Regions from separate parts of the Citrobacter europaeus genome, predicted to be linked through region 2. Evidence: predicted binding sites of a transcription regulator. Region 2 holds the regulator's gene; each other region holds the start of a gene.
What was found. Region 2 encodes LexA, which represses DNA repair genes until DNA is damaged. Its sites were predicted from a motif close to TNCTGTATGTACATACAGNA; they were not measured.
Positions count from the first base shown of each region.

Region 1: dinG (ATP-dependent DNA helicase DinG) is a predicted target of LexA. The motif match lies at 4,345-4,364, and genes of this name have one in related genera.
Region 3: rmuC (DNA recombination protein RmuC) is a predicted target of LexA. The motif match lies at 4,996-5,015, and genes of this name have one in related genera.

Region 1 covers NZ_CP148084.1:3,398,655-3,408,551, forward strand. Annotated here, with positions in the region: gene WHR59_RS16085 (malate/lactate/ureidoglycolate dehydrogenase) at 1-1,019, opposite strand, end outside; gene ybiB (DNA-binding protein YbiB) at 1,182-2,150, opposite strand; gene dinG (ATP-dependent DNA helicase DinG) at 2,180-4,330, opposite strand; gene WHR59_RS16100 (DASS family sodium-coupled anion symporter) at 4,512-5,933, opposite strand; gene WHR59_RS16105 (class-II fumarase/aspartase family protein) at 5,967-7,319, opposite strand; gene WHR59_RS16110 (GntR family transcriptional regulator) at 7,522-8,256, shown strand; gene rhlE (ATP-dependent RNA helicase RhlE) at 8,324-9,667, opposite strand; gene cecR (transcriptional regulator CecR) at 9,889-9,897, shown strand, end outside.
Region 2 covers NZ_CP148084.1:4,735,246-4,745,142, reverse strand. Annotated here, with positions in the region: gene malK (maltose/maltodextrin ABC transporter ATP-binding protein MalK) at 1-73, shown strand, start outside; gene WHR59_RS22225 (maltoporin) at 165-1,520, shown strand; gene malM (maltose operon protein MalM) at 1,634-2,581, shown strand; gene ubiC (chorismate lyase) at 2,762-3,259, shown strand; gene ubiA (4-hydroxybenzoate octaprenyltransferase) at 3,273-4,145, shown strand; gene plsB (glycerol-3-phosphate 1-O-acyltransferase PlsB) at 4,205-6,625, opposite strand; gene WHR59_RS22200 (diacylglycerol kinase) at 6,797-7,165, shown strand; gene lexA (transcriptional repressor LexA) at 7,275-7,883, shown strand; gene dinF (MATE family efflux transporter DinF) at 8,016-9,335, shown strand; gene WHR59_RS22185 (CsbD family protein) at 9,472-9,681, shown strand; gene zur (zinc uptake transcriptional repressor Zur) at 9,730-9,897, opposite strand, start outside.
Region 3 covers NZ_CP148084.1:4,999,077-5,008,973, reverse strand. Annotated here, with positions in the region: gene metR (HTH-type transcriptional regulator MetR) at 1-492, opposite strand, end outside; gene metE (5-methyltetrahydropteroyltriglutamate--homocysteine S-methyltransferase) at 728-2,989, shown strand; gene WHR59_RS23440 (dienelactone hydrolase family protein) at 3,086-3,892, opposite strand; gene udp (uridine phosphorylase) at 4,158-4,919, shown strand; gene rmuC (DNA recombination protein RmuC) at 5,061-6,491, shown strand; gene ubiE (bifunctional demethylmenaquinone methyltransferase/2-methoxy-6-polyprenyl-1,4-benzoquinol methylase UbiE) at 6,586-7,341, shown strand; gene ubiJ (ubiquinone biosynthesis protein UbiJ) at 7,355-7,960, shown strand; gene ubiB (ubiquinone biosynthesis regulatory protein kinase UbiB) at 7,957-9,597, shown strand; gene tatA (Sec-independent protein translocase subunit TatA) at 9,676-9,897, shown strand, end outside.

The DNA.
Region 1 (9,897 bases), 1.3 Mb from region 2:
TCGCAAATCGCTTTCCAGCTCCCGGCATCCAGCGGAATACCTTGCTCCAGCCGTTCCTCACGCGTATTCACCTCCCACTCCCCTGGTAACAGGATCGGGGCACCTTCAGCATGCGGAGACGCTTTCACCCACTCAGCAAATGCCGCAACCTGGTTATCACAGTCCGGCGCGCCGAACAGTTGAGGATTTATAATGATGGTCGTCATGCAGTTAATGATGGCATCCGCGCTGGTCTGCAGGCTTTCTTCATGTGTTGTTTTACCGCCAGAAAGCGCCCCGCCCATAATTTCGCACATCGCCGCCAGCGCATAACCCTTATGTTGGGCGAATGTCAGTAACGACCCCAGCGGAGAAACCTGCATTACGGCAGGAGCGGTCGTAGGCACTCCATTTGCGTCAATCAGGCATCCAGGTGCCACCGGTTCGCCCTTATGCCATGCCACACGGGTTTTGCCAAACGCGATGGCGCTGGTCGCATAGTCCAACAACAACGGGAAAGTATTTTTACGCGGGAACACAACGCAGAAGGGATTGGTGCCAAAACGGCTATCGCGGCCATGAAACGGTGCGACCATCGGGATACCTACCACATTCACAAAGTGCACCGAAACAAAACCTGCCGCCGCACATTGTTCCGCCCAGTAGCCAATGCGTCCAATATGGTGCGAATTATGTAATGCCACGGCGGCGATACCGTACTGGCGCGCTTTTTCGATTCCATGCGTGATTGCCTCGTGCGCCGCCACCTGACCAAACGCACAGTCGCCGTCAAACGTTATCACCGCTCCCGCATCTTTGACCACTTTGGCATGACGGTTGATCTGCAGGTGCCCTTGTGAGAATGAGCGAATATAGCTTGGGATCATGCCAATGCCGTGGGAGTCGTGACCAGCAAGGTTAGAGGCTATCAGATGATCTGCCACCAGCCGCGCCTCCTGCTCATTGCTTCCCATCTGATGAAAAACGGCCTGGATAAAGGCGTGCAACGTTGGCACATGGAAGCGATGTCCACTGTTCATTGTTATCTCCTGTTGTGTCGCGTGTTTGTTGTGTTTCTTATTTTTCAACAAACTATGCTGCGCCACGGCGCTCAGGAGGTCAATAAACGTGCAGAAATTTCACGTTGTTAAAATGAGAGAACCGACAGGCCAGGTAAATGGCCCGTCGGGATAACAAATTAATTAGAAACTTTGCTCGACGCGGGCAAGTCCTTCAGCCAGTGAGGCGGATTCACCGGTTGCCACCAGGCAACAGGCCATCTGGATTTTCAACGATGCCGGAACAGGCTCACTGCCCGCCAGACAACGCTCAATCCAGCGCGCGGTGGTTTCCGGGTCTTTTGCTACCGGTAGCGGTACCGGCTCATCAGGCATCTCGCTCTGTCGGTCCTGTAACACTCGCACACCGGATGAATCTATCAGACTTATCTGCGGGCAGCGCTGCGGGTTGGCATACACTTCGCCCTCGGTACCGTGCATCAACAGGCCACGCCCACCGATATCGCCGAAGAACTTCGCCACGCGCGAAACGTATTCCGGGTGGGACACGCTGGAAAGACGCAGCGCGGCATCTTCAGCAAACGGCGTGGCTAATTTAGCCAGCGTGTGCGCACTGTTACGCACGCCCATTCGCCAGCGCATCGCCAGCTGTTTCTCCAGCGGAGGACACAGCGCGCTCACCGGGATAAACACCGGCTCATGACCATCCAGCTTTGCCTGCGCCTGCCCGGCATGCAGCGTCGGCGCAATTCCCATCAGCTCGAAAATGGTTTCTGTCAGCACGCGGGTTGGATCCTCGCTGACGCCGTGAACCACCACCGGAAAGCCGAGCTTATGCAGTAAAATTGCCAGCAGCGGAGTCAAATTCGCCTGCTTGCGCGCGCCATTATAGCTGGGAATGACAATCGGCATGGGTTTCGCTACCGGCGGAGTCAGGCGAATGGTGTGGTTTTGCATCGCTTCGTAAAAGCCCAGCATCTCCGCTTCGCCTTCGCCTTTAATACGTAGCGCAATCAGTACCCCGCCCATTTCAAGGTCAGGTACGTCGCCGTTCATCATATGGGTATACAATCCGCGAGCAGTATCCTTATCCAGGTCACGCGCGTGATTTTTTCCTCGCCCAATCTCTTTAATGATTTTGCGGTAATCCATCGTTAACTCCTTGCCTGTTGCTCGCGTCGTTAACGCCGACGGCGGCGTGTGGGTTTCGCTTTTTCTTTTGGTTTTACTATAACGTCTGGCACAGCAGGTTGCTCTATCGGAAATATGGGTAACGCATTCAGTAAACGCTTGCCATAGTTTTTGGTCAATAAACGCTTATCATAAATAACCACTTCTCCCCAGCAACTATGGCTACGGATGAGTCGCCCTACCTGCTGGATCAAATTGAACGACGCCGCGGGCAGGCTCTGCACCTCGAAGGGGTAGCGGTTCAGGCTTTTCAACCACTCGCCCTCGGTGATCACCACCGGGCTGTCGATAGGCGGAAAAGCAATTTTGTGAATATGCACCTGAGTCAGCAGGTCGCCTTTCAAGTCCAGACCTTCGGCAAAAGATTGCAGCCCAACCAGCACGCTACGCTCGCCGTTGGTCACCCGCTTGCGGTGCAGCTCCACCAGACGATAGCGCGGCTGGTCGCCCTGAACCAGCAACAGTAGGCGCAGATCGGTAACGTGCTCCAGAAAACGCTGCATCGCCCGGCCGCTGGCAAAGAGTACCAACATCCCCTGATGCTTCTTGCTTTCCAGCTGTTCGCGGAAATAGGCGGCCATTTCCGCGATATGCTGCTCTTCGTTTTCAATTAGCGGTTCGTAGCGCATCTGCGGAATGACGATTCTGCCCTGTTCAACGTGATTAAACGGTGAATCCAGCGCAACAAACCGGTCCCCTGCTTTTTCCTTCAGGCCGCTCATTTCCTGCAGACGCGAGAAGCTGTTGAGCGAGCGTAGCGTGGCGGAAGTGACAATAATATGCGGTACGCTGCGCCACAGCAGTCGTTCGAGCTGATCGCTCACGCGGATCCCCACGCAGTGAAACCAGACGTGGATCTGCCCGTCACGCACCTCGCGCGTCGCCCATTTACTCACCGGCGCGCCCGATGATTGCGCGAGCGATGCCAGCCGCCACAATTTGCTTTGTGCCTCAAACATGCCCAGCGCCCGATTCATCTGCAAAATAACCCGATGCAGACGCACAACATCGTGAGTGCCGGTTTTTTCGCTGAGATCGTTGAGGAACAGTTCGGCCAGACCGCGCAGCATTTCCGTTAGTTTTGCCAGACGCTGACAAATCTCCATCACTTCCGCAGGTAGCTCCCCCATCGCGAAGCGGTGTTCCGCTTCCTGGGTAGCCGGCATGTACAGATTAAGAATGTTATTGAGCGAGGAAATCAGCTCATACAGTTCCTCACAGTGACCATTCAGACGCTCGGCATTCGCCAACGGAGGCGTGGTTTTTGGCCGAAACTGCTCCAGGCAGGTAGCCACTAATTTGCAAAACAGATCCAACTGCAGTCGGTACCAGGGGGCGCTGATTTCTGCGCTCATCTCCAGCGCATCGCGCGCGACGTCGGGCAAATGGTGGCCTTCATCAAGCACCAATAGCAGGTTTTTCGGCTCCGGCAAAACGGCTTCGCTTTCCATGGCCGCCATCACCAGCGCGTGGTTGGCAACCACCACTTCGGCTTCCTGAATCTCCCTGCGGGCAACAAAAAAAGGGCATTCACGATAGTAGTGACAGTTACGGTTCAGGCAGCTGGCTTTATCAGTGCTCAGGCGTTGCCAGAGTCCGTCGTCGATAGCGATATCGGTGTGATCGCGCAGCCCGTCCCACTTGTAGCTGTCGAGATCGCCTTTTAGCCTGGCGCAGCGCTTTTGTTCTTCCTGGTTATTGGGCGTCAGGTCGTCGTCGAGAAAGGCCAGTAGATCCTGCTGATTGGGTTCGGTACTGGCCAGCGCCGCTAAGTTACGCGGACAGACATAGCGTCCGCGACCAAACGCGGCGGTAAAACGCAGGTCAGGGATAATTTTGCGTAGCAGCGGTAAATCTTTGCTGTAGATCTGATCCTGCAAAGCGACGTTGGCGGTACTAACCACCAGCGTTTTTTGTTCTTCACGCGCTATGGCAATACCGGGAATCAGATAAGACAGAGTTTTCCCCACCCCGGTCGGCGCTTCAATCGCCAGATGTCGCCCTTCTTCCCCGGAGAGTGTTTTCGCAACGTCAGCAATCATCTGCCGCTGCGGCGCACGGGGGATAAAGTCGGGGATCTGTTCCTGAAGCGCCTTATACCAGGCGGCGATTTGCGCTTTTAACGCAGCCGTTAGTGCCATGAGAAAACCTGAAGTACTGTATAAACAGCCACTATTGTGGCACATTTCAGTCGTTGAATGTACCTTTTTCCCCCATTCTGGAAAGCGCTTCGCAGCTTTGACTTAAATTTCCGGATGGCGGCTTACATGCTATCCGGCCTACAGCCAGGTTCATTGCAGGCCGAATAAACGTGTCGATTAATTAATAGTACCCCAGCAGCTTCCACCACAGCATGCCCACGGCAAAAATGATGATCACATTTGCCGTCACCACGCAGAGGTTAATCTTGTAAAAGCGCGGTCGTTCAAAATAGCCCTGGGCAAAATAAATAGGGCCAGGTCCGCCGCCATACTCGGTATTCCCCCACATCAGGTTACTAAAGATACCGAAGCAAATAGCGACCATCATCGGCGGCGCACCTGCAGCGATCGCCGTGGCCGCGAAAGGGGCATACAGCGCAGCCACGTGCCCGGTAGCCGTAGCAAAGAGATAATGGACGTAAATGTAAAGGATCCCCAGGACAATAAAGGACTCGATCGCGCCAAACCCTTGAATACCGCTGCCTAGCTTTACGGTCATCCATTTAATAAAGCCCAGATCGGCAAGTCCGGTCGCCAGACTAATTATGACGCTAAACCAGATTACCGTATCCCATGCCGCATGGTCATTAAGCAGGCTTTTCCAGCTAACGGCACCCGAGGCGAACAGATAAGCAGCCAGCCCCAGTCCGACAGATGTGGCAGACAATCCAGTAATCAAGCTAGTGCCCCAGCCAACCAGCGCCAGCACAAACCCAAATGCAACCTTTTTCTCATTGCTGCTCATCGAACCGAGTTCACCGAGCGCCTGTTTACCCATCGCTTTTGCCTCTGGCGTACGCTTAAGCTCGGGATCCAATAACTTGTAAACCAGAAGTGGCATCAGGCAGAAACAGACCATCGCAGGGACCACTGCGGAAATAAACCATCCGCCCCAGGTTATCTCTATACCCAATGACGATTTAGCCAGACTGGCTACCAGCGGATTCGCCGCCATCCCGGTGAGGAAAATCGCCCCGGTAATCGGCGTAAACTGGAAGCACACCATGGTTAAGAAATCGCCAATGCGCTTGCCAGTAACCCCTGGTGCGGAACCCAATACATCATTGATGGAACGAGTGATGGGAAAAATAATGCCCCCGGACCGCGCGGTTACTGACGGCATTGCCGGGGCCATAATCAGATCGGAAACCCCCAGTGAGTAAGCGATACCCAGGCTGCTACCACCAAAGAGCGATAACATTTTATACGCGATACGTTTCCCCAGTCCTGACGTTACAAACCCCAGAGACAAGACGTAAGCACAGAAAATGAGCCATACCGTACCGGACGCAAACCCTGACAGCGCCTTTGCCTCTGGTAATGTTTTGGTGAAAATAACCACACAAAGTGCAACCAACATCACCGCCCCCGAAGGGAGCGGCTGAGTAAGAATGGCGGCAATGGTCGCGGCAAATATCGCGAACATATGCCAGGCCTGAGGCGTCAGACCATCAGGTACGGGATAAAACCAAACGATCGCGCCTATCGCCAGCGGTATCAGGAACGACAGAATGGATTTTCCCGTGACAGAATTCGTTGACATAAAAATATCCTTATTCCGTTAGCCCGAGAAAGTTCATTTCCGCGACATATATCTTGCTAATACCTGATCCACCATCGCCGGTGCCATTCCAAGGTAATTTGCCGGGTCGGTCAGTTTTTCAATCAACTGTGGGTCCAGTCGTTCAGAGACAGAGGGCATCGCATTCAGCACATCAGCCAATCGCCCACCCTGTTCGTTGACGATACGGCAGGCGTCGTACACCACGTCATGTGCATCCTGACGACCAATGTACGGGGCCAATCCCATCATGACTGCCTCAGCCACAATCAATCCGTTGGTCATACCGAGGTTACGTTTCATCGCCGCTTCATCGACCACCAGCCCCGCCAGCATAAAATTGGCCTGATGCAACGCCCCCGCGCTGAGAACGAAACTTTCCGGGATAGCAATCCATTCGGCATGCCACGGCCCGGTTGCACGCTCCAGATCTTGTACCATCGCATCAAGCATCAACCCTGCCTGTTGGCGAACACCTTTGGCACACGCCAGCATCAGCTCGCTGGAAATAGGGTTGCGTTTCTGCGGCATGGTACTGCTGGCGCCACGCCCTTTAACAAACGGCTCATACAGCTCACCAAACTCGTTAGCTGCCAGCAGCATTACGTCGTAGGCAATCTTACCCAGCGACCCGGTAATCACCGCTAACAGGTTCACCGCTTCGGCAAAACCATCACGCGCGACGTGCCAGGTGGAGGTTGGAACATTCAGACCAAGCTCTTCCATCATCGCTTTTTGTACCGCCAACCCTTTATCCCCCAGCGATGCCAGCGTACCGGCCGCCCCCGCAAATTCGCCAACCAATACACGAGGACGCGCCTGGGTAAGACGTTCCGCGTGGCGTTCAAACATATCCAGCCAGATGGCCGCTTTGTAACCGAATGTCACCGGCAAAGCCTGTTGTAAATGGGTTCTCCCGGCCATCGGCGTATCACGGTAGCGGCGTGAAAGATCGGCCAGCGTGGCGCGGAGTTTGTCCATATCGGATTCAATGAGCGCAAAAGCATCACGAATTTGCAGGACCACTGCGGTGTCCATAATGTCCTGAGTGGTTGCCCCCCAGTGCACATAACCGCCGGACTCGCCAGCCTGTTTAGAAATCTGGTGGACCAGCGGTAGGATCGGATAACCCACAATTTCGGTTTCATGGCGCAATAAATCAAAATCGAGCGTGTCGGCATTACATTTTTCAGCAATTTCCACCGCAGCAGCCTCGGGTATCACACCGCAGCGTGCCTGGGCTTTGGCTAATGCCACTTCCACTTCCACGTATTTGCGCACCAGTTCGCGATCGTCAAACACCGCGCGCATCGCCGGTGTACCGAAAGAATCCCTGAACAGAACAGAATCAAGTACATTCGAAGCCATAAATCCCCCTGGAAAATCTGATAATGATAAGATGCGTGTTTACGGCAGTTTGTTGAATGCCCAAACGCCGCCACAATGTCCAGACATAACAAAATGTCCGTACATTTAAATGTACGGACATTTATAGTATTCATAAGAAATGTAGGGAATAGTCCGTACAAATTTTCGTGATAAAGATCACTAATATTTTGATGAAACTGCGATGAAAGAATCTCTGTACAAGCGAATAGCACGTGAACTGGCGCAGCAAATTGCGGTGGGAAGCTTCGCCCCCGGCTCGCTGTTTCCTACGGAAATGGAACTGTGCGAAACATGGCAGGTCAGCCGCCACACCATGCGTGAGGCGTTAAGGGAATTATCAGAGCAAGGTCTGATTTCACGGCGTAAAGGTGCGGGTACTCGCGTTTGCGAACCTAAGGCGAACGGCGTCAATCACCCGCTATCGCATCTTGAGGATCTGTTGCTGCTGGCCAAAAACAATCTGCGCGTCATCAAGAAAATCGATGAGATTGTGGCGGACATAGAGTTGTCCCAGATGATTGGCTGCCCGCCAGGTTCTCGATGGCTGCACATTGCCAGCACTCGCGAAGATGCGCACAACCCCGACGCGCCAATCTGCTGGACGGACAGCTATGCCAGCACGGATTACGCCAAGTTGCGCACGTACATCCGTGACGATCCACACTCATTAATCAGCGATTTGATCGAAACGCATTACGGTATCAAAAGTCATGAGGTGCATCAGACCATTACGGCTGTCGGAGTGCCCAAAAAGGTGGCAAAGATTCTCAATGTAGCGCCTGATTCGCCAGCGATGAGAATTGTGCGTCGTTATCTGGACAGGGACGGGAAAGTATTTGAGACGACGATTTCGATTCACCCGGCAGGACGATATACCTGCTCGATCGTGCTGAAATCGCAAAGTTCGGGGGAGTGATTGACCTATCCGGCCTACACAGTGTGTAGACCGGATAGCGTGTTTATACAGCCATACAGTAAGGGAATTACTGCGCTGTAGACGGTTTGCGCGGACGGCGCGGTGGACGAGGCTTGTCGCCTGCCGGTTTGCCTTCGCCGCTACGCGGTTTCGCTTTTGGCGCACCGCCATCCTGACGACGCGGCTGTTGGCCACGCCCTGCTCCACCCTGACCACGGCCGCCGCCGCCACGCTGCTGGCGACCATTCTGGATCGGCTCGGCTTTGATGGACGGGTCTGGCTCATAGCCTGGCGTTGCAATACGCGGGATCTCTTTTTTCAGCAGCTTCTCGATGTCGCGCAACAGCTTATGTTCATCGACGCACACCAGAGACAACGCTTCGCCAGTAGCGGCCGCACGACCGGTACGACCAATACGGTGCACGTAATCTTCCGGGACGTTTGGCAACTCGTAGTTCACCACATGCGGCAATTCTTCAATGTCCAGGCCGCGCGCGGCAATGTCGGTCGCCACCAGCACGCGAATATCACCGGATTTAAAATCAGCCAGCGCACGCGTACGCGCTCCCTGAGATTTGTTACCGTGGATCGCCGCGCTGCGGATACCGTCTTTATTCAGCTGTTCCGCCAGATGGTTCGCACCGTGTTTGGTACGGGTAAACACCAGCACCTGCTGCCAGTTGCCCTGACCTATCATCTGCGACAACAGTTCGCGTTTACGCTTCTTATCTACGAAATGAACGTGCTGAGTCACCTGCTCGGACGCGGTATTACGACGCGCCACTTCGATTTCCAGCGGATTGTGCAGCAGCTTTTCGGCCAGCGACTTGATATCGTCAGAGAACGTTGCTGAGAACAGCAGGTTCTGACGTTTTGCCGGCAATTTCGCCAGAACGCGACGAATGTCGTGAATAAAGCCCATATCCAGCATGCGGTCAGCTTCATCCAGCACCAGGATTTCAACCTGATCCAGTTTCACCGCATTCTGGTGCTCCAGATCGAGCAAACGACCCGGAGTGGCAATCAGCACATCCACGCCGCCACGCAGCTTCATCATCTGCGGGTTAATACTGACGCCGCCGAAGACCACCAGCGAGCGAATATTCAGATACTTACTGTAATCACGGACGTTTTCGCCAATCTGGGCTGCCAGTTCGCGGGTTGGCGTAAGGATCAGCGCACGAACCGGACGACGGCTTTTACCATGCGGCTGATGAGTAATCAGGTGCTGCAACAGCGGCAGGGTAAAACCTGCCGTTTTCCCCGTGCCAGTCTGGGCGCTGGCCATCAGATCGCGGCCCTCCAGCACGGCAGGGATCGCCTGCTGCTGAATAGGGGTAGGTTCACGGTAACCCTGCTCGGCAACGGCACGTAAAATATCAGGGTTTAAACCAAGGGAATCAAAAGACATAACAACTCCGAACCACCCTGACCGTTACCGGTGTCGTTTTCAGGGAGATACATATAATAGAGATGACAAAAACCACAATGTCATGAAGGGGCGGAGTGTAGCAGTTTTTGTGATGTGCCGCATAAATTATCCCTGTGCAGGAAAATAACGGTCTGGGCTGGACAAGGTTGCACATCAGTCATAATCTTAATCAATCGATTGATTAAGATTAGAGTTGGGCCATGAATACA
Region 2 (9,897 bases):
GCCAGAGCGTTGCCATCTGTTCCGTGAGGATGGCACTGCATGTCGTCGGTTGCACAAAGAGCCGGGCGTTTAAGGTCCCCATAAAAAAACGAAACGCAAAACCATTCGCAGTTTTAGAAGGTGGCAGCGTTTAAAGAAAAGCAATGATCTCAGGAGATAGAACGATGATTACTCTGCGCAAACTCCCTCTGGCGGTTGCTGTAGCAGCAGGCATTATGTCTGTTCAGGCAATGGCTGTGGATTTCCATGGTTATGCTCGTTCCGGCATTGGCTGGACAGGTAGCGGCGGTGAACAACAATGTTTCCAGGCAACAGGTGCACAAAGTAAATACCGTCTTGGTAACGAATGTGAAACCTATGCGGAAATCAAATTAGGTCAGGAAGTGTGGAAAGAGGGCGATAAGAGCTTCTACTTCGACACCAACGTTGCCTACTCCGTTGCACAGCAGAATGACTGGGAAGCGACCGATCCTGCTTTCCGCGAAGCCAACGTGCAGGGTAAAAACCTGATTGAATGGCTGCCGGGTTCCACCATCTGGGCCGGTAAACGTTTCTATCAGCGTCATGACGTCCACATGATCGACTTCTACTACTGGGATATTTCAGGTCCTGGTGCTGGTATTGAAAACATCGATCTGGGCTTCGGTAAACTGTCTCTGGCCGCAACCCGTTCTCAGGAAGCGGGTGGTTCTTACACCTTCAGTAGCCAGAATATCTACGACACCTCTAAAGATACCGCGAACGACGTATTTGACGTACGTTTAGCGCAGATGGCTACTAACCCTGACGGTATGCTGGAACTGGGTGTGGACTATGGCCGCGCGAATAAAACCGACGGTTACAGCTACGCGGATGACGCAACGAAAGATGGTTGGATGTTCACCGCAGAACACACCCAAAGTATGCTGAAAGGCTATAACAAATTTGTTGTTCAGTACGCGACTGACGCCATGACAACGCAAGGTAAGGGCGGCTCGCAGGGGACTTACGGCTCTACCTTCGATACTCAGGTATCTCCAGATGCACCTGTCATCCATCATGTAGACAACAACATCAATAACAATGGTAGCCTGGTACGCGTACTTGACCATGGTGCAATCTCTCTGGGCGACAAGTGGGACCTGATGTACGTCGGTATGTATCAGAACATCGACCTGGATAACGACCTGGGTACCGAATGGTACACCGTGGGTATCCGTCCGATGTACAAATGGACGCCGATCATGAGCACCTTGCTGGAAGTCGGTTACGACAACGTTAAATCGCAGCAGACCAGCGATCGCAACAGCCAGTACAAAATCACCCTGGCGCAACAATGGCAGGCTGGCGACAGCATCTGGTCTCGCCCGGCAATCCGCGTCTTCGCAACCTATGCCAAATGGGATGAAGAGTGGGGTTACGTGAAAAATGGCGACAAAGTTTCTAAATATGCCGCCGCAACTAACTCTGGTATCAGCACCACCAGCCGTGGCGACAGCGATGAGTGGTCCTTCGGTGCCCAGATGGAAATCTGGTGGTAATCCAGCACTAACCTGACGTAAAGACCGAAAGAGGGGCGCAAGCCCCTCTTGATTACGGTTTAGCGCGCTATTGCCTGGCCACCGCTGAACCCATGCTATCTGAGGTGATAACAATGAAAATGAAGAAAAGTCTCGTTGCCCTTTGTTTATCTGCAGGGTTATTTGCCAGCGCGCCTGGCATCAGCCTGGCCGATGTTAATATTGTTCCGCAGAACACCACCGCGGCCCCAACAATCCCCACTGCCGCGCTGCAACAGTTGACCTGGACGCCGGTTGATCAATCCAAAACCCAATCGACACAGCTTGCGACAGCGGGCCAGCGTCTTGATATCGCGGGTATTACCGGCCCGGTCGCGGCCTATAGCGTGCCGGCGAACATTGGCGAACTGACCCTGACGCTGTCCAGTGAGGTCAACAAACAAACCAGCGTATTTGCGCCAAACGTCTTAATTCTTGACCAAAACATGACGCCATCTGCGTTCTTCCCCAGCAGCTATTTCACCTACCAGGAGCCCGGCGTGATGAGTGCCGATCGCCTGGAAGGGGTCATGCGTCTGACGCCTGCGCTGGGCCAGCAAAAACTTTATGTTCTGGTCTTTACTACTGATAAAGATCTCCAGCAGACCACGACTCTGCTTGACCCGGCAAAAGCCTATGCCAAGGGGGTAGGTAACGCGATTCCGGATATCCCTGACCCGATCGCTCGTCATACCACCGACGGCCTGCTGAAACTGAAAGTCAAAACCAGCTCCTCCTCCAGCGTTCTGGTCGGGCCGCTGTTTGGCTCGTCCGGCCCAGGTCCGGTTACGGTTGGTAATACCGCCGCACCAGCGGTGGCTTATGCAGCTCCGGCAGCAGCAGTTGCCGCACCTGCGCCGCAGCCGGTGAAGAAAAGTGAGCCGATGCTGAACGACACGGAAAGCTATTTTAATCAGGGCATTAAGGATGCAGTTGCGAAAGGCGATGTCGATAAAGCGCTGAAGCTGCTTGATGAAGCTGAACGTCTGGGATCCAAATCTGCCCGATCCACCTTTATCAGCAGTGTAAAAGGCAAGGGGTAAACATCTCCCCACATTGTTGATTTTGCAACAACTGGTGCGTCTCCTGGCGCACCTTTTTTTATCCTTCGGTGCTAATTGTTACACTTATGTTGCCCTACCGATCACTTAATTGTGTTTGCTCACCCCGTAATGCCTTTTCTGCGATACAATGCCTTCAGGTTATAAATCGGAGAGTAAGGCATGCCACACCCTGCGTTAACGCAACTGCGTGCGCTGCGTTATTTTGATGCGATCCCGGCGCTGGACGCCCAACTGCTCGACTGGTTGTTACTGGAAGATTCCATGACTAAACGTTTTGAGCAGCAGGGAAAACAGGTCACCGTCACGTTGATTCGCGAAGAATTCGTTGGGCAAAATGAGGTGTCTGAAGAGCTGCCGCTGCTGCCTGAAGAGCCCCGCTATTGGTTACGTGAAATCCTGTTATGCGCGGATGGTGAACCCTGGCTTGCCGGACGGACCGTAGTGCCTGAATCAACCTTGTGCGGTCCTGAACTGGCCTTACAAAACCTGGGGAAAACCCCGCTCGGACGCTACCTGTTTACGTCATCAACATTGACCCGAGATTTTATTGAGATTGGCCGCGATGCAGCGCTGTGGGGGCGTCGTTCCCGCCTGCGGCTGAGCGGTAAGCCGCTGATGCTTACCGAGCTTTTTCTGCCTGCATCGCCGTTGTACTGAGAGGAAGATAAAGATGGAGTGGAGTCTGACGCAGAATAAGCTGTTGGCGTTTCACCGCTTGATGCGTACGGATAAGCCAATCGGCGCCTTACTACTGCTCTGGCCTACGCTGTGGGCATTGTGGGTGGCGACCCCGGGCATGCCGCAACTGTGGATCCTGGCGGTTTTTGTTGCCGGAGTATGGTTAATGCGCGCCGCCGGATGCGTGGTGAATGATTATGCCGACAGGAAATTTGACGGACACGTTAAACGCACCGCAAATCGACCGCTGCCGAGCGGGGCCGTAACCGAGAAAGAAGCCCGAACGCTGTTCATCGTATTGGTGCTGCTGGCCTTCCTGCTGGTTTTAACACTCAACACGATGACCATATTGTTATCCGTTGCGGCGTTAGCATTGGCGTGGGTTTACCCCTTTATGAAGCGCTATACGCATCTGCCGCAGGTGGTGCTGGGGGCGGCGTTTGGCTGGTCGATCCCGATGGCGTTTGCCGCCGTGAGCGAATCCGTACCGCTGAGCTGCTGGCTGATGTTCCTCGCCAATATCCTCTGGGCAGTGGCCTATGATACGCAATATGCCATGGTTGACCGGGATGATGACCTGAAGATAGGCATTAAATCGACCGCGATTCTGTTTGGTAAGAACGACAAGCTGATTATCGGTGTTTTGCAGGTTGGCGTGCTGGTGTTGATGGCGCTGGTGGGTTGGCTAAACGGGTTAGGGCTGGGTTATTACTGGTCTCTGCTGGTGGCGGGCGCGCTGTTTGTCTATCAGCAGAAACTGATCGTCAATCGCGAACGTGATGCCTGTTTTAAAGCGTTTATGAACAATAATTACGTCGGTCTGGTGTTGTTCTTAGGACTGGCGATGAGCTACTGGCATTTTTGAGTTTGGTCTAGTCTGCAAAATAAAAAACCGGTCAGTCATTCCGACCGGTTTTTTTATGCTTACTCGCCTTGTGTAGCGCTCTCGATGGTCAGACGCACATCTGACGTGACCAGTTCGGCCAGCATCTGATAGATCTTCATCGTCTCTTCCGGTTCGGCATCTCCGGTGTCGCTGATGAATCCCTCGTCACGCAGCGTCAGCACCAGGGAGCTGAACACGGCTTTATCGAAGAATTCCGGCGCGTTAATGCCGTGCAGCACGGAGAGGCGTTGCGCCACGGTGCGGCTCTCTTTCTCCAGCGTACCACGGTTGATCGACGGATTGGCGCTCAGCAACCAGAAGGTAATGGCGTAGCGTTGCAACGTCTCGCGAGCGCCTGCCGCCAGCAGCTGTAGCGTACGGGAGCGGGCCGGATTGATATGCAGTTCGTCATCGGTCAGGGTGATAAGTCCCTGGCGCTGCATTTCGCTGGCCAGTTCGTCAATCACTCCGGCAAGTTCATCACGCTCCCAGCGTAAGAACAGCTCCGCTTTCAGCATCGGATACAGCGCATCAATATGCTGCTGTAGCGCGGCGCGTGAAATACGACGATGCTGAGTCACGATGGCTGCCATCAACGAAGGCAGAACCAGCATATGCGCAATGTTGTTGCGGTAGTAGGTCATCAATACCGCCTGCTCGCGCGGCAAAATGATGATGTCGCCGATGGTGTCTTTCTCGACCTCAAACTTGTTCATCTGCAAGGCGTGATCGATCAATTCACTGGCGCTCTGCGCAGGAACTGTAGCATCTGCCGCGTACGGCACATTGCGTAGCAGGCTGAGATAGCAGTCAAGCTGCTCGGTCAGCTGTTCACGGGTCAGAGAGCGCTGGCGGGAAGCCAGTAACGCAGTACAGCACAGGTTCATGGCGTTGGCCGCGCCTGCGTTGTTAATGCGCACCATTAGATCGGCGGCAATGTTATTCACCGTCGGCGTTAGCCAGGCTGGGCGGATAGACTCGATAGGATCAATCGATTCACGCCACTCCGGCACGTGCTGGTTAAGGTAAGTCATCAACGGCATTGGTTCACCAAAGTTGACATAGCCCTGACCCAGATTACGCAGCTTGCTTAAGCCACGCAGCATTTGCGGCAGACTCTCTTTTTCTTTCGTCGCGCCACGCAGCTCTTTGGCGTAGGTGCCTACTTCCATTACGTGCTCATAGCCGATGTAGATCGGTACGAGGGTAATCGGACGCGTTCCGCCACGCAGCATCGCCTGAATAGTCATCGACAGCGTGCCGGTTTTCGGGTCGAGCAAACGACCGGTACGTGAACGGCCACCTTCGACAAAATACTCAACCGAGTAGCCGCGGCTGAACAGTTCGCCCAGGTATTCGCGGAAAACGGTGGAATAGAGCTTGTTACCCTTGAAGGTACGACGAATAAAGAATGCGCCCAGACGGCGGAAAATCGGACCCGCTGGCCAGAAGTTCAGGTTGATACCGGCAGCGATGTGCGGCGGAACCAGACCCTGGTGGTACAGAACGTACGACAGCAGCATATAGTCCATATGGCTGCGGTGGCACGGGACATACACGATTTCGTGCCCATCGTGCGCCAGTTGACGGACACGCTCCGCATTGTGAACGTTAATCCCCTGATACAGCCGGTTCCAGGTAAAGCCCAGAATACGGTCGGTCAGACGGATCATCTCGTAGGAGAAGTTGGCGGCAATCTCTTCCATCAGCGCAATGGCGTTTTGCTGCGCTTTTTCGTGGGAGATTTTTTTACTGCGCGCTTCGTCTTCTACCGCGCGAGCGATAGCTTTTGAGGCCAGCAGCTTATTAAACAGGTCCTGGCGGGCAGGGAGGCGCGGGCCAACTGCGGCCAGACGCTGACGAGCAAAGTGCATGCGCGCCACGCGAGCCAGCTTCTGAGCAATGATCTTATCCGTACCGTGTTCATCCGCCATGCGACGCAAGGAGACTGACGGGGAGAAGCGGACAAAACTGTCGCGTCCCAGCCAGGACACAGCAAAGAATTTCTGTACACCGTTCAGCATGCGCAGCGGCGGATTGACTTCGCCTTTTTCACGCCCTGGCGCACGGCCAAACATCACCGAAACCGGCACCATCTGCACATCCAGGTCTGGATTGCTGCGATGCAGATCGAGATAGTTATGGAACAGCTTGATGGACTCTTCTTTCGGCGTGTAATAGGTGAACACACGCGGGCCGCCGTGAATAAACACGTAGCGCGGCAGCAGAGTTCCGTCTATCTCCAGCGGTTCCAGGGGATCGGGGAGATCGTGCACCAGACATTGGGCACGCAGCGTCAGCAAGTCTGCTTTTGAATTGTACGGTAAGACGTACATAATGGGACGAGAAGTATCGAGTCCCAATTCCGGGGCAGGTTCTGCCGGAATAGACTTGCTTTTTACCAGGACGCTTAATGGTAAATTCAGTAATTTGTAGTAAATTCGTGGCCAGCCGGACATAAACGATGTAAAGCCTCTGGTTAATAATGCAAATGCGCTGCAAGGATATCAGAAAGTTTAGTTAATTTCTGTGGTATCCCGTCATACTTCGCGCTGCTTTGCCACACCCTGAAACAAACGGGGTAACGTTACAATGACATTGACGCTAATAATGTAAAAAGGTTCTTTTTGATGGCCAATAATACCACTGGATTCACCCGAATTATCAAAGCTGCAGGCTATTCCTGGAAAGGTTTTCGCGCCGCATGGATCAATGAGGCGGCATTCCGTCAGGAAAGCGTTGCCGTCCTGTTGGGCGTAGCCATCGCCTGCTGGCTGGACGTCGATGCCATTACCCGCGTGCTGTTGATTGGTTCCGTGATGCTGGTGATGATCGTTGAAATCCTCAACAGTGCGATTGAGGCGGTGGTTGACCGTATTGGCTCTGAGTATCACGAACTTTCCGGTCGGGCAAAAGATATGGGGTCGGCGGCGGTATTGCTGTCTATTTTTGTCGCTCTGATCACCTGGGGCATCCTGTTGTGGTCGCATTTGCGATAAAGATTCCACAACTGCATAAATCTCCTGTTTTTTGTGCAGTTTGCGGTTCCAAAATCACCTTTAGCTGTATATACTCACAGCATAACTGTATATACACCCAGGGGGCGGAATGAAAGCGTTAACGGCCAGGCAGCAAGAGGTGTTTGATCTCATTAGGGATCACATCAGCCAGACAGGTATGCCACCGACGCGTGCGGAGATCGCGCAGCGTTTGGGGTTCCGTTCCCCAAACGCTGCTGAAGAACATCTGAAAGCGCTGGCGCGTAAAGGGGTGCTGGAAATTGTATCCGGTGCATCGCGCGGTATTCGACTGCTGCAGGAAGAAGAAGAAGGGTTACCGCTTGTTGGGCGTGTGGCTGCAGGTGAGCCACTGCTGGCGCAGCAGCACATCGAAGGCCACTACCAGGTCGATCCTTCACTGTTCAAACCGAACGCCGATTTTCTGCTGCGCGTTAGTGGTATGTCGATGAAAGATATCGGTATTATGGACGGTGATTTACTCGCTGTGCATAAAACACAGGACGTGCGTAACGGTCAGGTCGTTGTTGCCCGTATCGATGACGAAGTCACCGTTAAGCGCCTGAAAAAACAGGGCAACAAGGTTGAACTCTTGCCAGAAAACAGCGAATTTAAACCCATCGTTGTCGACCTGCGTGAGCAAAACTTCACTATCGAAGGACTGGCGGTAGGCGTTATTCGTAACGGTGAATGGCTGTAATTTTCTGTTAATGCCCTGTAGGCCGGATAAGACGTTTATGTCGCCATCCGGCAACGTGCCCGATGGCGCTGCGCTTGTTGGGCATGGACAACATTTTTTTCAGTACCTCTAACTTCTTCCAGGCTCTCCTGTATGCCTTTCTTTACCTCTTCTGATAAAGCACTCTGGCACCTCGCCTTACCGATGATCTTTTCCAATATCACCGTTCCCCTGCTGGGACTGGTGGATACCGCTGTGATTGGTCATCTGGATAGCCCAGTCTATCTTGGCGGCGTTGCGGTTGGCGCCACGGCGACCAGTTTTCTCTTTATGTTGCTGCTTTTCCTGCGCATGAGTACCACAGGTCTTACCGCGCAGGCATTTGGCGCGAAAAATCCGCAGGCGCTGGCGCGCGCGCTGGTGCAGCCGCTAATGCTGGCGCTGGGAGCGGGGCTGCTTATCGCACTGTTTCGTACACCGATTATCGATCTGGCTCTGCATATTGTCGGGGGAAGTGAAGCGGTACTGGAGCAGGCCCGACGTTTCCTGGAAATCCGTTGGTTAAGCGCACCCGCGTCTCTGGCGAATCTGGTGCTGCTCGGCTGGCTGCTTGGCGTTCAGTATGCGCGTGCGCCGGTTATCCTGTTGATCGTCGGTAATATTCTCAACATCGTACTCGATTTATGGCTGGTGATGGGCCTGCATATGAACGTGCAGGGAGCGGCGCTGGCGACGGTGATTGCCGAATATGCCACCCTGCTGATTGGCCTGATGATGGTACGTAAAGTCCTGCATATGCGTGGCATTTCACTGGCAATGCTGAAGCAGGCGTGGCGTGGCAACTTCCGTCGTTTGTTGGCGCTCAACCGCGACATCATGCTGCGCTCGCTGCTGCTACAACTCTGTTTTGGCGCTATCACGGTGCTGGGTGCGCGTCTGGGAGGCGATATCATTGCGGTTAATGCCGTTCTGATGACCTTGCTGACTTTTACCGCCTACGCGCTGGACGGATTTGCCTATGCCGTGGAAGCGCATTCGGGTCAGGCCTATGGGGCGCGAGATGGTAGCCAGTTGCTGGATGTCTGGCGGGCGGCCTGTCGACAGTCCGGTATTGTGGCTATTTTGTTTTCGCTGGTTTATGCCCTGTTTGGCGAGCAGATTGTGGCGCTGCTGACCTCGCTGCCGCAGATCCAACTGCTGGCCGATCGCTATCTCTTCTGGCAGGTGGTTTTGCCGCTGGTGGGGGTGTGGTGTTATCTGCTCGACGGGATGTTTATTGGCGCGACGCGGGCTGCAGAAATGCGTAACAGTATGGCCGTTGCCGCAGCGGGATTCGCATTAACGCTGCTCGCTTTACCGTGGCTTGGAAATCATGGTTTGTGGCTGGCATTAAGCGTTTTCCTCACGTTGCGTGGGCTTTCACTGGCCATTATCTGGCGACGCCACTGGCGTAATGGAACCTGGTTCGCCTGAGCAGGATGGTTAAAAATTCCGAATAGTAAATAAAACCCAGAATCCCTGACTACACTTATTCTCACGTCCAGCAAAAACAGCATGTGTCTGGACATGGCACTCTCGCTATTCACAACCTAACGATGAGGACTTGATGATGAATAAAGACGAAGTCGGCGGCAACTGGAAGCAGTTTAAAGGTAAAGTGAAAGAGCAATGGGGCAAACTGACCGATGATGATATGACGGTCATTGAAGGTAAACGTGACCAACTGGTCGGTAAAGTCCAGGAGCGTTACGGTTACGCGAAAGATCAGGCGGAAAAAGAAGTTAATGATTGGGAAAAACGTAATGATTACCGCTGGTAATTAACCCCTCCCTCCTGAGAGTACAAGGATGTACGCTCTCCTCCTTATCTAGCGCCCAACTTTCTTCTTCACCTGAATCGTATGGTCATGCTGGCATTCGCCAGGATGACGGCATGACTCAACCTCCACACAGGCCGGGCACAGCCCGTGGGCTTCAATAACGTTATGCCGCAGGGCAAAGCCCATTTTTGCCGCCAGCGTATGCATGATGTCTTC
Region 3 (9,897 bases), 260 kb from region 2:
ACGGACTTCAAAATCGAACATCGGCGAGTAGTGCAATCCGCTGCGCGGCAGGATGTCGGAGGTTAACACCAGATCCAGCTCGTCCTGCTGTAGCGCCGGTTGCGGATCGAACGTTACGCCGGATTTAAAGTCCATCTCCACCTGCGGCCAGTTGGCACGAAAATTCTCCAGCGCGGGCGTCAGCCACTGGATACAGCTGTGGCATTCAATCGCGATTCGCAGCCGGGTTTGCTGTGGTTCGTTGCAAGCCTGCAGCGCACGACCAATTTGCGGCAACACCTGATTAGCTAACTGCAGCAGGATTTCCCCCTGCGGCGTAAAGCGCAGAGGCTGGCTTTTACGGATAAAAAGTCGAAAGCCAAGGCGCTGCTCCAGATCGCTGAACTGGTGAGAAAGGGCGGATTGGGTCTGATGCAACGTTGCCGCTGCGGCTGCCAGAGAACCACTATTCCGCAACGCCTGTAGCGTTTTCAGGTGTTTAATCTCGATCATGAAAGTCCTTCACTTCGGCATGAACAAATTGCGCTTGAGGAATATACAGTAACCGCCAATTATGGATGTGTAAACATCTGGACGGCTAAAATCCTTCGTCTTTTAAATTTATGGTGCGTTGGCTTCGTTTCCCCACCCCAGTCACTTACTTCAGTAAGCTCCTGGGGATGAGTAAACTTGCCGCCTTCCCTAAATTCAAAATCCATAGGATTTACATATAATTAGAGGAAGAAAAATGACAATATTGAATCACACCCTCGGTTTCCCTCGCGTTGGCCTGCGTCGCGAGTTGAAGAAAGCGCAAGAAAGCTACTGGGCGGGAAATTCCTCCCGTGAAGATTTGCTGACAGTTGGCCGCGAGCTGCGTGCCCGCCACTGGGAGCAGCAAAAGCAGGCGGGGGTTGACCTGCTGCCGGTGGGCGATTTTGCCTGGTACGATCACGTCCTGACCACCAGTCTGTTGCTCGGCAACGTTCCGGCTCGTCATCAAAATAAAGATGGCTCTGTCGATATCGACACCTTATTCCGCATTGGCCGTGGCCGCGCACCAACGGGTGAACCCGCGGCGGCGGCAGAAATGACCAAATGGTTTAACACCAACTATCACTACATGGTGCCCGAGTTCACCAAAGGTCAGCAGTTCAAACTGACCTGGACCCAACTGCTGGATGAAGTGGACGAAGCGCTGGCGCTCGGTCACAAGGTGAAGCCTGTGCTGTTGGGACCGGTAACTTATCTGTGGCTGGGGAAAGTGAAGGGCGAACAGTTTGACCGCCTGAGCCTGTTGAACGATATTCTGCCGGTTTACCAGCAGGTGCTGGCTGAGTTGGCGAAACGCGGTATTGAGTGGGTGCAGATTGATGAACCTGCGCTGGTACTGGAGCTGCCGCAAGCGTGGCTGGATGCTTTTAAACCGGCTTATGACGCCCTGCAAGGCCAGGTGAAGCTGCTACTGACCACCTACTTCGAAGGCGTAACGCCAAACCTGGATACCATTGCCGCGCTGCCGGTGCAGGGGCTGCACGTTGACTTCGTGCACGGCAAAGATGATGTCGCCGAGCTGCATAAACGTCTGCCTGCCGACTGGCTGCTGTCAGCGGGTCTGGTGAACGGTCGCAACGTCTGGCGCGCCGATCTCAGCGAAAAATATGCGCAAATTAAAGATATCGTCGGGAAACGTGACCTGTGGGTGGCTTCCTCCTGCTCTCTGCTGCATAGCCCAATCGATCTCAGCGTGGAAACCCGCCTTGATGCAGAAGTGAAGAGCTGGTTTGCCTTCGCGCTGCAAAAATGTGGCGAGCTGGCGCTGCTGCGCGATGCGTTGAACAGCGGCGATACGGCGGCAATTGTGGAATGGAGCGCACCGATCCAGGCGCGTCGTCACTCTACCCGCGTGCACAACGCCGCAGTGGAAAAACGTCTGGCGGCGATCACCGCCCAGGACAGCCAGCGCGCCAACGCTTATCAAGTTCGCGCCGAGGCACAGCGTGCCCGTTTTAATCTGCCGGCATGGCCGACCACGACTATCGGCTCATTCCCGCAAACCACCGAAATTCGTGGTCTGCGTCTGGACTTCAAAAAGGGCAACCTGGATGCCGGTAACTACCGCACCGGTATCGCAGAACATATCAAACAAGCGATCGTTGAACAGGAACGTCTGGGGCTCGATGTGCTGGTGCACGGTGAAGCCGAGCGTAACGACATGGTCGAGTACTTTGGCGAACACCTTGACGGTTTCGTCTTTACCCAAAATGGTTGGGTGCAGAGCTACGGCTCTCGCTGCGTGAAGCCGCCGGTGGTGATTGGCGATGTCAGCCGCCCGGAAGCGATCACCGTTGAGTGGGCGAAGTATGCCCAGTCGCTGACCGACAAACCGGTAAAAGGCATGCTGACGGGGCCGGTGACCATTCTCTGCTGGTCATTCCCGCGTGAAGACGTGACGCGTGAAACCATCGCTAAGCAGATTGCGCTGGCGCTGCGTGACGAGGTAGCGGATTTGGAAGCGGCGGGTATTGGCATCATCCAGATTGATGAACCGGCGCTGCGCGAAGGTCTGCCGCTGCGCCGCAGCGACTGGGCAGCGTATCTGGAGTGGGGCGTGGAAGCCTTCCGCATTAACGCGGCGGTGGCGAAGGATGAAACCCAGATCCACACCCACATGTGTTATTGCGAGTTCAATGACATCATGGATTCCATTGCGGCGCTGGACGCGGACGTGATCACCATTGAGACGTCACGCTCTGATATGGAACTGCTGGAATCGTTTGAAGAGTTCGACTATCCGAACGAAATCGGGCCGGGCGTATACGATATTCACTCGCCGAACGTCCCGAGCGTGGAGTGGATTGAAGCCCTGCTGAAGAAAGCCGAGCAGCGTATTCCGGCTGAGCGTCTGTGGGTGAACCCGGATTGCGGCCTGAAAACGCGCGGCTGGCCGGAAACGCGGGCGGCGCTGGCTAACATGGTCAAAGCAGCGCAGAATCTGCGTCAGGCGTAATTCGGTGCCCGGGAAGCGCTGGCGCTTGCCCGGGTTATTGGAAATCGCAACAGTTGTAGGCCCGGTAAGGTGTTACTGCCACCGGGCAATTAACGTTTATTTCTTCCCGCCGTATTGCGCGAACCACTCCAGCATCCTCTGCCAGCCGTCTTTCGCGGACTCTTCGTGATAGCTCGGGCGATAATCGGCGTTAAAAGCATGTCCGGCATCGGGATACACTACGATTTCCGCTTTTGCATTGGCGGCGCGCAGCGCCTGACGCATTGTTTCAACGGTATCTTGCGGAATACTGGTGTCCTGGCCGCCATACAGTCCCAGAACGGGGGCGTTAAGATCGGTCGCGATATCAACGGGATGTTTCGGCGAGTTGAGGGTTTTATCACCTACCAGCTTGCCGTACCACGCCACCGCCGCTTTTAACTGCGGATTATGTGCGGCATACAGCCAGGTGATGCGTCCACCCCAGCAGAATCCGGTGATCATCAACTGGTGGGCATCTCCTCCATTTCGCGATGCCCAACTGGCGACATGATCCAAATCGGCCAATACCTGAGAGTCAGGCACTTTGGCGACAAGACCGCTGAGTAGCGTAGGGATATCGGCAAAGTCATTGGGATCGCCTTCGCGAAAATAGAGTTCTGGTGCGATAGCCAGATACCCTTCCAGAGCCAGACGGCGGCAAACGTCACGAATGTGTTCATGAATGCCAAAAATTTCCTGCACGACAATAACCACGGGCAGGGGGCCATCGGTCTGTTTTGGTCGTGCGTGATACGCTGGCATATCATCGCCTTGTGACGGTATGGACGTTACCCCGGCGATAATTGCGTTATCCGGAGTGTGGACCGTGGTAGACGTCGGTGGAGATACAGCAGGTGCAAAGCCAGATTGTCGTGTTGTCATGGTATTCTCCGTACCCTTAAATATTCAGCCAAAAAGCGCATTGTTAACTATAGACACATGCAACGAACCACATTGCCTTAAACGGTCTATCTTTTGTGCAAGGCTTCCTTACATCGCATCATTTATGTGATATGCGTCACTATTATATGGTAATTGAATGCAATTGATTTACATCATAGTGATGGCTGTCACGAAAATATGTTTATGCCTTCGGTAAAGTGTGTTTTTGCTTCTTCTGACAAAACCGATTCACAGAGGAGTTTTTATGTCTAAGTCTGATGTTTTTCATCTCGGCCTCACTAAGAACGATTTACAAGGGGCTACGCTTGCTATCGTCCCTGGCGACCCGGAGCGTGTGGAAAAGATCGCCGCGCTGATGGATAAGCCGGTTAAACTGGCATCTCATCGCGAGTTCACTACCTGGCGTGCTGAGCTGGATGGTAAAGCCGTGATCGTGTGCTCTACCGGTATCGGCGGCCCGTCCACCTCTATTGCCGTAGAAGAACTGGCACAACTGGGCATTCGTACCTTCCTGCGTATCGGTACGACTGGCGCTATCCAGCCGCATATCAACGTGGGTGATGTACTGGTTACCACTGCATCTGTTCGTCTGGACGGTGCAAGCCTGCATTTCGCGCCAATGGAATTCCCGGCCGTTGCGGACTTCGAGTGCACCACCGCGCTAGTGGAAGCAGCGAAATCTATCGGCGCTACCACTCACGTGGGCGTTACCGCGTCTTCTGACACCTTCTATCCGGGACAGGAGCGTTATGACACCTTCTCTGGTCGCGTCGTGAGCCGTTTCAAAGGCTCAATGGAAGAGTGGCAGTCTATGGGCGTCATGAACTACGAAATGGAATCTGCGACGTTGCTGACCATGTGCGCAAGCCAGGGTCTGCGTGCCGGTATGGTTGCGGGTGTTATCGTGAACCGTACTCAGCAAGAGATCCCTAATGCGGAAACGATGAAACAAACGGAAAGCCACGCGGTGAAAATCGTGGTGGAAGCCGCGCGTCGTTTACTGTAATTCTCCCGTCTATTCAAAAAGGCCGACGCGTTCGGCCTTTTTATTTTGCGTAGTGCCTCGCAGGAAATTCCTTTTAAACTGGACGTTTATACAGCACAATTCTATTTTGTGCGGGTAAGCCGTTGCTGTAAGGGGAGCGTTGTGGATATTTCAATTATGATGAGTGCCGTGCTGGCGTTAGCCGCAGGGTTGTTGGTGGGATGGCTCGCAACAAAAGCGCACGCCGACAGGATCCGTGCCGACCTCATCGAAGAGCGACGTGAAATAGATATTGCGCTAAGCGCCGCCCGCCAGCAGCTTTCTCAGGAAGCTCACTGGCGTGATGAGTGCGAACTCCTCAATAACGAATTGCGCAGCCTGCACAGCATCAACACCTCTCTCGAAGCCGATCTCCGTGAAGTCACCACCCGGCTGGAAGCGACGCAGCAGCATGCGGAAGATAAAATCCGCCAGATGATCAACAGCGAACAGCGGCTGAGCGAACAGTTTGAAAATCTGGCGAACCGTATTTTTGAGCACAGTAACCGTCGCGTAGATGAGCAAAACCGGCAAAGTCTGAACAGCCTGCTGGCACCGCTTCGCGAACAACTGGACGGTTTTCGACGTCAGGTTCAGGATAGCTTTGGTAAAGAGGCGCAGGAGCGCCATACCCTGGCGCACGAAATTCGTAATCTACAGCAACTGAACGCGCAGATGGCGCAGGAAGCGGTAAACCTGACGCGGGCATTAAAAGGCGATAACAAAACGCAGGGCAACTGGGGTGAGGTCGTACTCACGCGGGTGCTTGAGGCTTCTGGTCTGCGCGAAGGCTATGAATACGAAACCCAGGTCAGTATCGAGAACGACGCCCGTTCGCGGATGCAGCCTGATGTCATCGTCCGGCTGCCGCAGGGTAAAGATGTGGTGATCGATGCGAAAATGACGCTGGTCGCCTATGAACGCTATTTTAACGCTGAAGATGAATACACCCGCGAGAGCGCGTTGCAGGAGCACATTGCCTCGGTGCGAAACCATATTCGTTTGCTGGGGCGCAAAGACTATCAGCAGCTCCCGGGGCTGCGCACGCTTGACTATGTGCTGATGTTTATCCCCGTTGAGCCTGCTTTTTTACTGGCCCTCGACAGACAGCCCGAACTGATTACCGAAGCGCTTAGAAATAACATTATGCTGGTGAGCCCTACCACGCTGTTGGTGGCGTTGCGCACGATCGCCAACCTGTGGCGCTACGAGCATCAGAGTCGTAATGCGCAACAAATTGCCGATCGGGCCAGCAAACTTTATGACAAGATGCGATTGTTTGTGGATGATATGTCGGCAATTGGCCAAAGCCTGGATAAAGCCCAGGATAACTACCGACAGGCGATGAAAAAACTTTCTTCAGGCCGTGGAAACGTCCTGTCGCAGGCAGAAGCGTTTCGCAGTTTAGGTGTAGAAATTAAGCGCGAGATTAATCCTGAGCTGGCTGAACAAGCCACTACGCAGGATGAAGAATACCGCTTGCGCTCGGTCCCTGAGACGCAACAGGATGAACCTTACCCTGATGATGAAGCGGTAAATCAGCAATCAAACTAGTTCGTTTGGGGTAGTTGAACCGGGCAGAAGGGTAGGGCAAATTGGCCCAATCTGTTACACTTCTCGAACATTTTTTGGATGAGCAGGCACTGAGATGGTGGATAATTCACAAGAAACGACGCACTTTGGCTTTCAGACCGTCGCTAAAGAGCAGAAAGCTGACATGGTGGCCCACGTTTTTCATTCTGTGGCGTCTAAATATGACGTTATGAATGACTTAATGTCATTTGGCATTCATCGTTTGTGGAAGCGCTTCACCATTGACTGCAGTGGCGTGCGTCGCGGGCAAACCGTTCTCGATTTGGCGGGCGGTACCGGCGATCTGACGGCAAAATTCTCTCGCATGGTAGGCGAAACCGGCAAAGTTGTGCTGGCGGATATCAATGACTCAATGCTCAAAATGGGACGCGAAAAGCTGCGTAATATCGGCGTAGTGGGTAACGTTGAGTACGTTCAGGCGAACGCGGAAGCACTGCCTTTCCCTGACAACACGTTTGACTGCATCACCATCTCTTTCGGTCTGCGTAACGTAACGGATAAAGACAAAGCATTACGCTCCATGTATCGCGTGTTGAAACCGGGCGGACGCTTACTGGTGCTGGAGTTCTCCAAACCGATTATCGAACCGCTGAGCAAAGCTTACGACGCCTACTCTTTCCATGTTCTGCCACGCATTGGTTCCATGGTGGCAAGCGACGCAGATAGTTATCGCTATTTGGCGGAGTCTATCCGCATGCATCCCGATCAGGACACCTTAAAAGCTATGATGCAAGATGCCGGGTTCGAAAGCGTTGATTATTACAACCTGACGGCAGGTGTCGTTGCGCTGCATCGTGGTTACAAGTTCTGACAGGAGATTGGGGATGCCTTTAAAACCCTTAGTGACCGCCGGCGTTGAAAATTTGCTCAACAGCTTTCTGTACCGTTCTCCTGCGCTTAAGTCAGCCAGAACGCGCTTACAGGGCAAAGTTCTGCGTGTTGAGCTCAAAGGATTTTCAACACCGTTAGTGCTGGTGTTTAGTGAGCGCCAGGTCGATGTGCTGGGGGCATGGGAAGGCGAAGCCGATTGCACCGTAATCACACATGCCAGCGTGTTACCGAAATTACGCGACCGGCAGCAACTAACCACGCTTATCCGCAGCGGTGATCTGGAAGTTCAGGGCGATATCCAGATCGTGCAGAATTTTGTCGCACTGGCCGATCTGGCGGAGTTTGATCCCGCAGAACTGTTAGCGCCCTATACCGGCGATATTGTCGCGGAAGGGGTTAGCAAAGTATTGCGTGGTGGAGCGAAGTTCCTGCGCCATAACATTCAGCGCCAGCAGCGCTATGTTGCCGAAGCGATCACCGAAGAGTGGCGTATGGCTCCGGGTCCGCTTGAGGTTGCATGGTTTGCAGAGGAAACGGCAGCCGTTGAGCGTGCGGTTGAATCCCTGGCTAAACGGCTGGAAAAACTGGAGGCCAAATGACGCCAGGTGAAGTACGGCGCCTTTATTTCATCATACGCACTTTTTTAAGCTACGGCCTTGATGAACTCATCCCCAAAATGCGTATCACGCTGCCGATCCGGTTGTGGCGCTACTCGCTGTTCTGGATGCCCAACCGACATAAAGACAAACCGCTGGGAGAAAGGCTGAGGCTCGCTTTGCAGGAACTCGGCCCGGTGTGGATCAAATTTGGGCAAATGCTCTCTACCCGTCGTGACCTTTTCCCTCCGCACATCGCCGATCAGCTAGCGCTATTGCAGGATCGGGTTGCCCCATTCGATGGGCAAAGAGCCAAAGAACAAATCGAAGAGGCGATGGGTGGGCTACCCGTTGAGGAATGGTTTGATGATTTTGAGATCACGCCGCTGGCATCTGCGTCTATTGCTCAGGTTCACACCGCGCGACTGAAATCGAATGGCAAAGAGGTGGTGATCAAAGTTATTCGCCCGGACATACTGCCGGTAATCAAAGCAGATTTGAAACTGATCTACCGCCTTGCTCGTTGGGTTCCTCGTCTGCTCCCAGATGGCCGCCGCCTGCGACCAACCGAAGTGGTCCGTGAATATGAAAAAACGTTGATTGATGAGCTGAATCTGCTGCGTGAGTCGGCGAACGCAATTCAACTGCGACGTAATTTTGAAGACAGCCCAATGCTGTACATCCCGGAAGTGTACTCCGACTATTGCAGTCAGAATATGATGGTGATGGAGCGCATTTACGGTATTCCCGTTTCAGATGTCACCACGCTTGAGAAGAATGGCACCAATATGAAGCTGCTGGCTGAACGTGGTGTTCAGGTCTTCTTTACTCAGGTATTCCGCGATAGCTTTTTCCATGCGGACATGCACCCTGGGAACATTTTCGTGAGTTATGAGCACCCTGAAAACCCGAAATACATTGGTATTGATTGTGGGATTGTGGGGTCTTTAAACAAAGAAGATAAGCGTTACCTGGCTGAAAACTTCATCGCGTTCTTTAACCGCGACTACCGCAAAGTTGCTGAACTGCACGTTGATTCTGGCTGGGTTCCGCCGGATACCAACGTAGAAGAGTTTGAATTCGCCATTCGTACCGTGTGCGAACCGATTTTTGAAAAACCGCTGGCGGAGATTTCCTTTGGTCATGTGCTGTTGAATCTGTTCAACACTGCGCGCCGATTCAACATGGAAGTTCAGCCTCAACTGGTCTTACTACAGAAGACGTTGCTGTACGTTGAAGGCGTCGGACGACAGCTCTACCCGCAGTTAGATTTATGGAAAACGGCCAAGCCTTTCCTCGAGTCCTGGATCAAAGATCAGGTCGGTATTCCGGCGCTTGTCAGAGCATTTAAAGAAAAAGCACCGTTCTGGGTCGAAAAAATGCCAGAAATACCTGAACTGGTGTATGACAGTTTGCGCCAGGGCAAATATTTACAGCACAGTGTTGATAAGATTGCCCGCGAGCTTCACGCGAATCATGTACGCCAGGGACAATCCCGTTATTTATTGGGCATTGGCGCAACATTGTTGCTAAGTGGAACATTCCTGCTGGTAAGCCGTCCTGAGTGGGGGCTTATGCCGGGTTGGTTAATGGCAGGCGGCGTCTTAGCCTGGTTGATCGGCTGGCGCAAAATGCGCTGAATTTTTCATCGCCCAAGGCAGGTCGTGTAACGTATACTACGGCCTTATTAATTCATCATCTATGACAGAGGAACATGTATGGGTGGTATCAGTATTTGGCAGTTGTTGATCATTGCCGTCATCGTTGTACTGCTATTTGGCACCAAGAAACTCGGCTCCATCGGTTCCGATCTTGGCGCGTCGATTAAAGGCTTTAAAAAAGCGATGGGTGATGATGAGCCTAAGCAAGATAAAACCAGCCAGGACGCTGATTTTACTGCTAAATCCATCACCGATAAGCAGGGCGAAGTGAAAAAGGAA